DNA from 2 places in the Streptomyces sp. NPDC055013 genome. Region 1 is predicted to be linked to the other one. Evidence: riboswitches for the same ligand, from Rfam matches in the RefSeq annotation. Region 1 holds a riboswitch; the other holds the start of a gene.
The links. Region 1 has a riboswitch for cyclic di-AMP ahead of ACWGDB_RS29890 (transglycosylase family protein). Riboswitches for the same ligand answer to the same signal wherever they lie in the genome.
Positions count from the first base shown of each region.

Region 1 (4,206 bases):
CTCGAAGGTGTAGACGCCGTCCTTGTAGAACTCGGACGCGGCGACGTCGAGCGCGAGGGCGATCTGCTCGCCGGGGGTGTAGCCGGCCTCCTTGATCGCCTCCAGGATGAGGTCGAGGGCCTCGCGGTTGGAACCGAGGTTCGGGGCGAAGCCGCCCTCGTCGCCGAGGCCGGTGGCCAGACCCTTGCTCTTCAGGACCTTCTTCAGCGTGTGGTAGACCTCGGCGCCCCAGCGCAGGGCCTCGGAGAAGGACTCCGCGCCGATCGGGGCGATCATGAACTCCTGGATGTCCACGTTGGAGTCGGCGTGCGAGCCGCCGTTCAGGATGTTCATCATCGGCACCGGCAGCAGGTGCGCGTTGGGGCCGCCCAGGTAGCGGAACAGCGGGAGGTCGCTGGCCTCGGAGGCGGCGTGGGCGACGGCGAGCGAGACGCCGAGGATGGCGTTGGCGCCGAGGGAGCCCTTGTTGTCGGTGGCGTCCAGGTCGAACATCGCCTGGTCGATCAGGCGCTGCTCGGTGGCGTCGTAGCCGACGAGCTCCGGGCCGATCTGCTCGATGACGGCGAGGACGGCCTTCTCCACGCCCTTGCCGAGGTAGCGGTTCGAGTCACCGTCGCGGAGCTCGATGGCCTCGAAGGCGCCCGTCGAAGCGCCGGACGGAACGGCGGCACGACCCGTGCTGCCGTCGTCGAGGCCGACCTCGACCTCGACCGTGGGATTGCCTCGGGAGTCCAGGATTTCCCGGGCTACGACGACGTCGATGGACGGCACGAGTATCTCCTTCTTGGGATGTGAAGCACTGTGTCGCTGGTGGTGCGGGGCTGTGAGCCTTGCGACTAGAGCCTAACCGCCCCGGGGACATCGGCAGCCGACCGACCGTCCCGTGGACAGGACCGAACCGTACCCATTGTTCCCTACCGGAACAAAGGGTGGGTGACCAACAGGGAAAGAAAAAGCCCCGCCCCGGTGCGTACGGGGGAACACGCACCGGAGCGGGGAGCCCGTGGGGGACGGGGGTGACCCTCACGAGGTCTTCAATATGAGTTCCACGGATGTGAGGGCCCTGTGGTTCAGCTGGTGGCCGCGTATTACTTCAGGTGCAGCTGCTGACCCGGGTAGATCAGGTCGGCGTCCTCGACGATGTCCTTGTTCAGCTGGAAGAGCTTCTCCCAGCCGCCCTTGACCTTCTTCTCCGCGGCGATCGAGCTGAGGGTGTCACCCGTGGCGACCTTGTACTCGCCGTCGCCCTTCTTGACCTTCTTGCCGGTCGGGGTGGTGACGGTCTTGGTCGACTTCTTCTCGGCCGCCGGACGCTCGGCGGAGCGGGAGGCCGGCTGCTCCTCGGTGGCGCGGGGGGCGGACTCGGTGCTCTGCGAGGAGCCGGAGCCGCTGTACGCGGCGCTCGACAGGCCGGTGCCGCAGTGCGGCCAGGCGCCCTTGCCCTGGCCCGCGAGGACCTTCTCGGCGATCTCGATCTGCTGGGCCTTGGTGGCCTTGTCGGCGGTGGCGGCGTACGCCGTGCCGCCGTACGCGGCCCAGGTGGAGGCGGAGAACTGCAGACCGCCGTAGTAGCCGTTGCCGGTGTTGATGGACCAGTTGCCGCCGGCCTCGCACTGGGCGACGGCGTCCCACTCGGAGGCGGTGGCGGCGGAGGCGCTGCCGGCCGCCATCAGCGGGGCGGCGACGGCGGCGGCGCCGGTGACGCCGACGACGGCTATGGCGCGAGCGGCCTTGGACGGACGACGGTGCTTGCCCTTGCTGGAAAACAGCATGGTGGATCCCCTCACCGACGCCTGCGAGGTGAGCTGTCGGGTTCGGGCCGGTTGAGTTGCCCGGCCGCGCTCGTCTGCCTTTCGGCTCGCGTTGCGCGGCTTCACCCCGAGCCGGCTCCGGCGTGCGGCCCCGAAGGGCCTCAACTGCCGGACCCGGCACTTACCTTGGGTCCCCCGCTCCTGCCTACGGCGCTTGACGCGACGACTGTTCCCGTGCGGCCGCTGGCAGGATTCGGCGTTGCGGCAGCCGGGGCTCGCGGTGACGAGCGATCACGACCGTAGACACCCGATTCCCGGAATTACAAAGACGATCAGGGCTTCTGAGATCTATCTCTCACTGCATTCAAAACGGACATTCAGGTGCGAAAGGTGACGCGAACTCCCGCTGCTTTTCGCCCCGTTCGGCCCTTATTCGACGGGGACGTCCAGGGTCTGACCGGGGGCGATGTCGTTCGCATCGCCGCCGATGGCGCCCTCGTTCGCGTCGTACAGCGCCCGCCACCCGCCGTCGAGGTCAAGGGAGTCGGCGATGGAGGCCAGAGTGTCGCCGGCGCGGACCTTGTACGAGGCATGGCGGCCGGAGGTCCCGGCGGCCGGGTCGGCGGCCTCACTCTCGTCGGCACTGGACCCACGGTGACGACCCGCGCCGGCGTCCTCGCCGGTGAACGCACTGGTGTCGACGAGGCTCCAGGCGCCCACATCTTGCACCCAGTTGTCCTGATTGTCCCCGTCCGAGGTCTCCACGGGAGAGCTGTCGGGCGACTGCGAGGCCTTGCCGTCAGGTGACGCGTCAGGCTTCGCCGAGCTGTCCGCCTTGGACGACGAGGAAGGGGAGGAAGAGGGAGAAGAGGATGAATCCCGGGGCGATTCGGACGAAGCGCTGGGGGATTCACTCGACGAGCTCGACGGGCCGTCGGTCGCGTCCGACGAGTTCGAGGAACCCGAAGGGTCAGACGAATTGGACGAACTCGACGAGTCGGACGAATCGAGCAAGCCGGAGGATCCGGACACCTCGGAGGGCGAGTCGTCCTCCACTCCGGTGTCGAGGTCGACCAAACCGTTCTTCGGGGTGAGCCCGTTGAGCACCGCACAGGTACCCCAGGGCTTGGTTCCCTGGTCGGCGAGGAGGGCCTGCGCCACGGCGATCTGCTGGGAGCGGCTCGCCAGGTCGGGGCGCGGGGCGTAGTCGAGGCCGCCGTACTGCTCCCAGTCGTCCTGGGTCAGCTGCAGGCCGCCGTAGCGCCCGTTGCCCTCGTCCGTGCTCCAGGAGCCGCCGCTCTCGCACTCGGCCACCTTGTCCCACACGCTGCCGTCGGCTGCGCCGGCGCTCGTGGCGCCGAGCAGCGGGATGGCGATGGCGGACCCGGTCACTCCGGCCGCGACGAGGAGAGCCGGGGCCTGACGGGGGCGACGGTGACGACCGTTCCCGGAGAGCATGCGGGGACCTTTCACGAGGCAGCAGTGACCGCGGCGCATGAAACCTCGACGCCGTCGTTGATCCGTGAACGTATAGGCAGACGATCACTTGTCACAAGTTAATGCCGCGTAGATCACGTGAAGATCACAAAATTGAGCGCGTGTCACGTTTGACTGGGTGGACGCACTCACTCAACTGGTGTGAAATCCACCGGAAGTGTACGCAGCCCGCGCATGATGAGACCTCCGCGCCACCTCAACTCCCCCGGATCCACGGCGAGTCGGAGATCCGGGAGACGGGTGAGGAGCGTGGCGAGAGCCGTCTGGCCCTCCAGTCGGGCCAGCGGGGCGCCGAGGCAGTAGTGGATGCCGTGGCCGTAGCCGAGGTGCTGGTTGTCGCGGCGACCGAGGTCGAGGACGTCGGGGTCGGCGAACCGCTCCGGGTCACGGTCGGCGGCGGCCAGGACGACGAGAACGGGGTCGCCGGCCGCGATGTCCTGCCCGCCGATGGTGAGCGGCTCGGTGGCGAAACGCCAGGTGGCGAGCTCGACGGGGCCGTCGTAGCGCAGGAGTTCCTCCACACCGGTTTCGAGGAGGCCGGTCTCCTCGGCGGCGAGGGACGTCTGCAGGCGGGCGCGTTGCTCGGGGTGGGTGAGCAGCGCGTAGACGCCGTTGCCGATCAGATTCACGGTCGTCTCAAAACCGGCAAAAAGGAGGATGAAGGCCATCGCAGCGGCCTCGTTCTCGGTGAGGTGCTCTCCGTGGTCGGAGGCCCGGATGAGACCGGAGATGAGGTCCTCACCGGGCGTGGGTTCCTCGGGCAGGGCTTCCCGCTTGCGGTGGATGAGGTCGGCCAGATAGCCGCGCATCTTCTTCACCGACCGTGCGACACCGCCGCGAGGGCCGCCCTGGTGGCGGATCATCATGCCCGCCCAGTCCCGGAAGTCGTCCTGGTCCTCGCGGGGGACGCCGAGCAAGTCGCAGATGGCGTAGATGGGGAGCGGGAAGGCGAACTCGT
Region 1 covers NZ_JBSGVW010000029.1:52,334-56,539, reverse strand. Annotated here, with positions in the region: gene eno (phosphopyruvate hydratase) at 1-771, opposite strand, end outside; gene ACWGDB_RS29890 (transglycosylase family protein) at 1,089-1,772, opposite strand; cyclic di-AMP (ydaO/yuaA leader) riboswitch at 1,776-1,974, opposite strand; gene ACWGDB_RS29885 (transglycosylase family protein) at 2,181-3,209, opposite strand; gene ACWGDB_RS29880 (cytochrome P450 family protein) at 3,377-4,206, opposite strand, start outside.

Region 2 (4,206 bases), on a different contig from region 1:
CTGTTCGGGCCGGGCGGGTATCAGGGCGGCCGGCTGCGGCTGGTCGAGACGCGGCGGATCGAGGACGTCGTGCTGATGCGCTACGAGCCCACGGCGCCCGGTGCGGGTGTCCTGCCGTCCGCCGCGGACCGGAAGTGGCTGGCGTTGGCCTGCGAGCTGGCGGCGCAGTGCCCGCCGTCGGGGACGGCCTTCAGCGTCGGGGCGGTCGTGGTGGCGGCCGACGGCACGGAGCTGGCGCGGGGGTACTCGCGGGAGGGCGGTGATCCCGTGGTGCACGCGGAGGAGGCCGCGCTGGCGAAGATCGCGGCCGGGGATCCGCGGGTGACGTCCGCCACGGTGTACACGAGTCTGGAGCCCTGTACGCGTCGGGCGTCCCGTCCGGTGCCCTGCGCGCGGCTGATCCTCGATGCGGGGGTGCGGCGGGTGGTGACGGCCTGGCGGGAGCCGGACACGTTCGTGGCGGGGGCCGACGGGAGCGGGCTGCTGGCCGGGGAAGGGGTGGATGTCGTGGTCCTGCCGGAGTACGAGGGGCAGGCCAAGGCTCCGAACAGCCATCTGCTGTCCTGACCGCCCCGCCCGACGGGTGCGGAAAACACTGGTCAGGGCGGGGCCGGGGAAACGCGTGTGCATCTTGTCCTGCGGATGGCGTACTATTGAGTCATCGCCGCGGGGTGGAGCAGCTCGGTAGCTCGCTGGGCTCATAACCCAGAGGTCGCAGGTTCAAATCCTGTCCCCGCTACTGATGACTCAGGGCCGGAACTGATCAGTTCCGGCCCTGAGCCTTTTCCGCTCGACGTCCGCGCTCGTCCGGTCGGCCCTCACCACTCGCCCCGCGCCCCCGTTTCGGGAACCCTGGTGAGGTGGAGCAACGGCGGATCTCGTACGCACGCCGGTTCGTCCGGCTGCTCCCCGCCCTGCTGATCGCGGCCGGTGGCGTGTACGACTTCGTCACGCCCACGGACTTCACCGGCGCCCCCTTCTTCACCGCCGCACCCCTGGTCGCGGCCCCGCTGTACTCCCAGCGCGGCACGGTCATCACGGGCGTCGTGGCCGTTGCCGCACTGTTCGTGCTGCGCATCCTGCGCGGCGGCCTTCCCAAGGCGGAGGTGATCACGGAGCTGGTCACCGTGGTCACCGTCTCCGTCCTCGCCGTTCTCATCAACGTCCTCGTCCGCCGCAGCGACGAACGCCTCGCCTCCGCCCGCGAGATCGCCGAGGCCGCCCAGCGCGCCGTACTGCCCGAACCGGCCGAGCAGATCGGCGGCTTCCGGATCGCCGCACGGTACGAGGCCGCCCAGGAGGGCGCCTCCATCGGCGGCGACCTGTACGCCGTGCAGGACAGCCCGCACGGCCTGCGGGTCGTCGTCGGGGACGTGCGCGGCAAGGGCATCGGGGCGGTGGGCGCGGTGGCCGTGGTCATCGGGGCCTTCCGGGAGGCCGCCGAGCAGGAGGCCACGCTGGAGGCGGTCGCACAGCGCCTGGAGCGGGCACTGGTGCGCGAGCGCGACCGGCGCGAGTGGGCCGAGTCCGCCGAGGGGTTCACCACCGCCGTACTCGCCGAGCTGCCGCACGGCAGCGGGATCGTGCGCCTTGTGAACCGCGGGCATCCGTCGCCTCTGTTGCTGTACGCCGACGGCACCGTGCGCGCGCTGCCCGCCGCCGAGCCCGCGCTGCCGCTCGGCATGCGAGAGCTGGGTGTCTGGCCCGACCGGGCTCAGGAGGCCGACTGCCCGAGCGGGGCCACGCTGCTCCTGTACACCGACGGCCTGAGCGAGGCACGGGACGACGACGACCGGTTCTACGACCCCGAGGCGGGACTGGCGGGTCGGGCCAACGCCCGTCGCGAGCCGGCCGCCATCCTCGGCGTCCTCGCGGCGGAGGTGCGGCGGCACTCCGGGGGCGGGATGGCGGACGACATGGCCCTCATCGCCGTACGACGGCCGTGATGCCGTTCCTTGATCCTTGTCACCGGATGTGACCGGCCGACCCCCCTCCGCATAACAACTGACACACCGTCAACACCTGTGTGACGCCCGAGCTCTGGCCAACTCGCCCGATTTAGGCCGCTCATGACCCGTAAGTCCAGGCGAAAATCGTTAATGATCAAGTGGAACAGCTTGGAATCCGCACCCCGCGTCTATTAACGTTCGATAACGCAGCGCGGTCGTCCCAGCCGTCACAAGAGGCGGCTCCGTGCGCACGCGCCGAATCTCGAAAGGGAACCGGGGAACCACCACCTTGGGGTGAATCGCGCAACTACCACCGTGAACTCACGGGCGGTATACGCGCGTAGGAGACCTTCCTGCTCCGAACCCGTCAGCTAACCCGGTAGGCGAGAAGGAAGGAAAGGAGTACGCCCACGTGGCGTCCAACCGGCCTGCCCCGCAAGCCCCGTTCGTGCCGAGTCAGCGCAGCACCGACACCTTCGGCTACGACCGCAACCGCACCGACGAGGGCCCGTTCGAGGAGTGGAACCCCACCGCGGAGTCCCTTCGTCCCGTTCGCGGCAGGCATCGCGTCTCCAAGCAGCGCGGCGGGGGACTCGCCCGCAGCTCCACGGTTCTCGGCGTCGGTGTCATAGCCGCCGTCGGCGCGGGCGGCATGGCCAGCGCGAACAGCGGCAAGCCGCCGGTCGCCATCACCATGCCGGACCTGCCCCTGATCTCGGACGACTCCTCCGAGCCCGCCGAGGACGCGGCCACCGCCCTCAGCACCATGGGCGAGACCTACGACGAGACCGCGCAGGGCGGTTCCGACGCCGGTGAGGCGCTGCGGAGCCGGATCATCGCGCAGGCCGAGTACCAGCAGGACCAGATCGACAGCAAGGCCGCCGCAGCCGCGGTCGCCGCCGCCGAGAAGGAGGCCGCCGACGCGGCCGCCAAGGCGGAGAAGGAAGCCAAGGCCAAGGCCGCCGCCGCGAAGGCCAAGGCCGAGGAGGAGGCCCGCCAGAAGGCCGAGGCCGAGCGCCTCGCCGAGCTGGCCAAGCAGTACACGCTGCCGACCTCCTCGTACACCCTCACCTCGACCTTCGGGCAGGCCGGCGCCTACTGGTCCTCCGGCTACCACACGGGCCTCGACTTCGCCGCGCCCTCGGGCACGCTGATCAAGGCCGTGCACAGCGGCACGATCACGTTCGCCGGCTGGGACGGCTCGTACGGCTACAAGACCGAGCTCACCCTCGACGACGGCACCGAGGTCTGGTTCGCGCACCAGTCCTCGATCAGCGTGAGCGTCGGCCAGAAGGTCAACACCGGCGACGTCATCGGCCGCGTGGGCGCCACGGGCAACGTGACCGGTGCCCACCTGCACCTCGAGGTGCACCCCGGCGGCAGCTCCAGCGGCATCGACCCGCTGGCGTGGCTGCGCGGCAAGGGCCTCACGCCCTGAGGCGTCCCTGCCTCATCCCTAACTGAAGTTCCCAGCTGAAGTCCGTCCACACCTGTTCCCCGGCGATCCTGTCCTGATCCCCGGCAGTCCTGACGGCGTCCCCCCGACGTCAGGGCTGCCGGTATCCGGAGCGCCGGGGTTCGCTTGTTTACGGGAACTTTGCGACCCTCCCGGAAGATCGGCCTCCGTGACGGACGTTGGTGTCGAGCATGACTTCTCTGCGCAAGCTCGGCTCCTCCGACCTCGAGGTCTTCCCGCTCTGCCTCGGTGGCAACGTCTTTGGCTGGACCGCCGACGAGCCCCGGTCCTTCGCCGTCCTCGACGCGTACACCGAAGCGGGCGGCAACTTCATCGACACGGCCGACTCGTACTCGGCGTGGGTCGAGGGCAACGTGGGTGGCGAGTCCGAGACCGTCATCGGCAACTGGTTGAAGGCGCGCGGCAACCGGGCGGACGTCGTGATCGCCACGAAGGTCAGCCAGCACCCCGACTTCCAGGGCCTCACCGCCGCCAACATCAAGGCGGCCGCGGACGCCTCACTGCGCCGCCTCGGCACCGACCACATCGACCTCTACTACACCCACTTCGACAAGCCGGAAGTGCCGGTCGAGGAGATCGTCGGCGCGCTGGACGAGCTGGTGAAGGCGGGCAAGGTGCGGCACATCGCCGCGTCCAACATCTCGGCGAAGCGGCTGGAGGCGTCCCTCGCCTTCTCCGACCGCGAAGGCCTGGCCCGCTACGTCGCCCTCCAGCCCCACTACAACCTGGTCTCCCGCGACACCTACGAGGGCGAACTCCAGGACCTCGCCGAACGGGAAG
Region 2 covers NZ_JBSGVW010000003.1:10,533-14,738, reverse strand. Annotated here, with positions in the region: gene ACWGDB_RS04685 (dihydrofolate reductase family protein) at 1-567, shown strand, start outside; tRNA gene ACWGDB_RS04680 (tRNA-Met) at 666-739, shown strand; gene ACWGDB_RS04675 (PP2C family protein-serine/threonine phosphatase) at 861-1,946, shown strand; cyclic di-AMP (ydaO/yuaA leader) riboswitch at 2,193-2,350, shown strand; gene ACWGDB_RS04670 (M23 family metallopeptidase) at 2,362-3,387, shown strand; gene ACWGDB_RS04665 (aldo/keto reductase) at 3,597-4,206, shown strand, end outside.
Region 2: linked by a shared signal. The riboswitch ahead of ACWGDB_RS04670 (M23 family metallopeptidase) and the one ahead of ACWGDB_RS29890 (transglycosylase family protein) in region 1 are both predicted to bind cyclic di-AMP.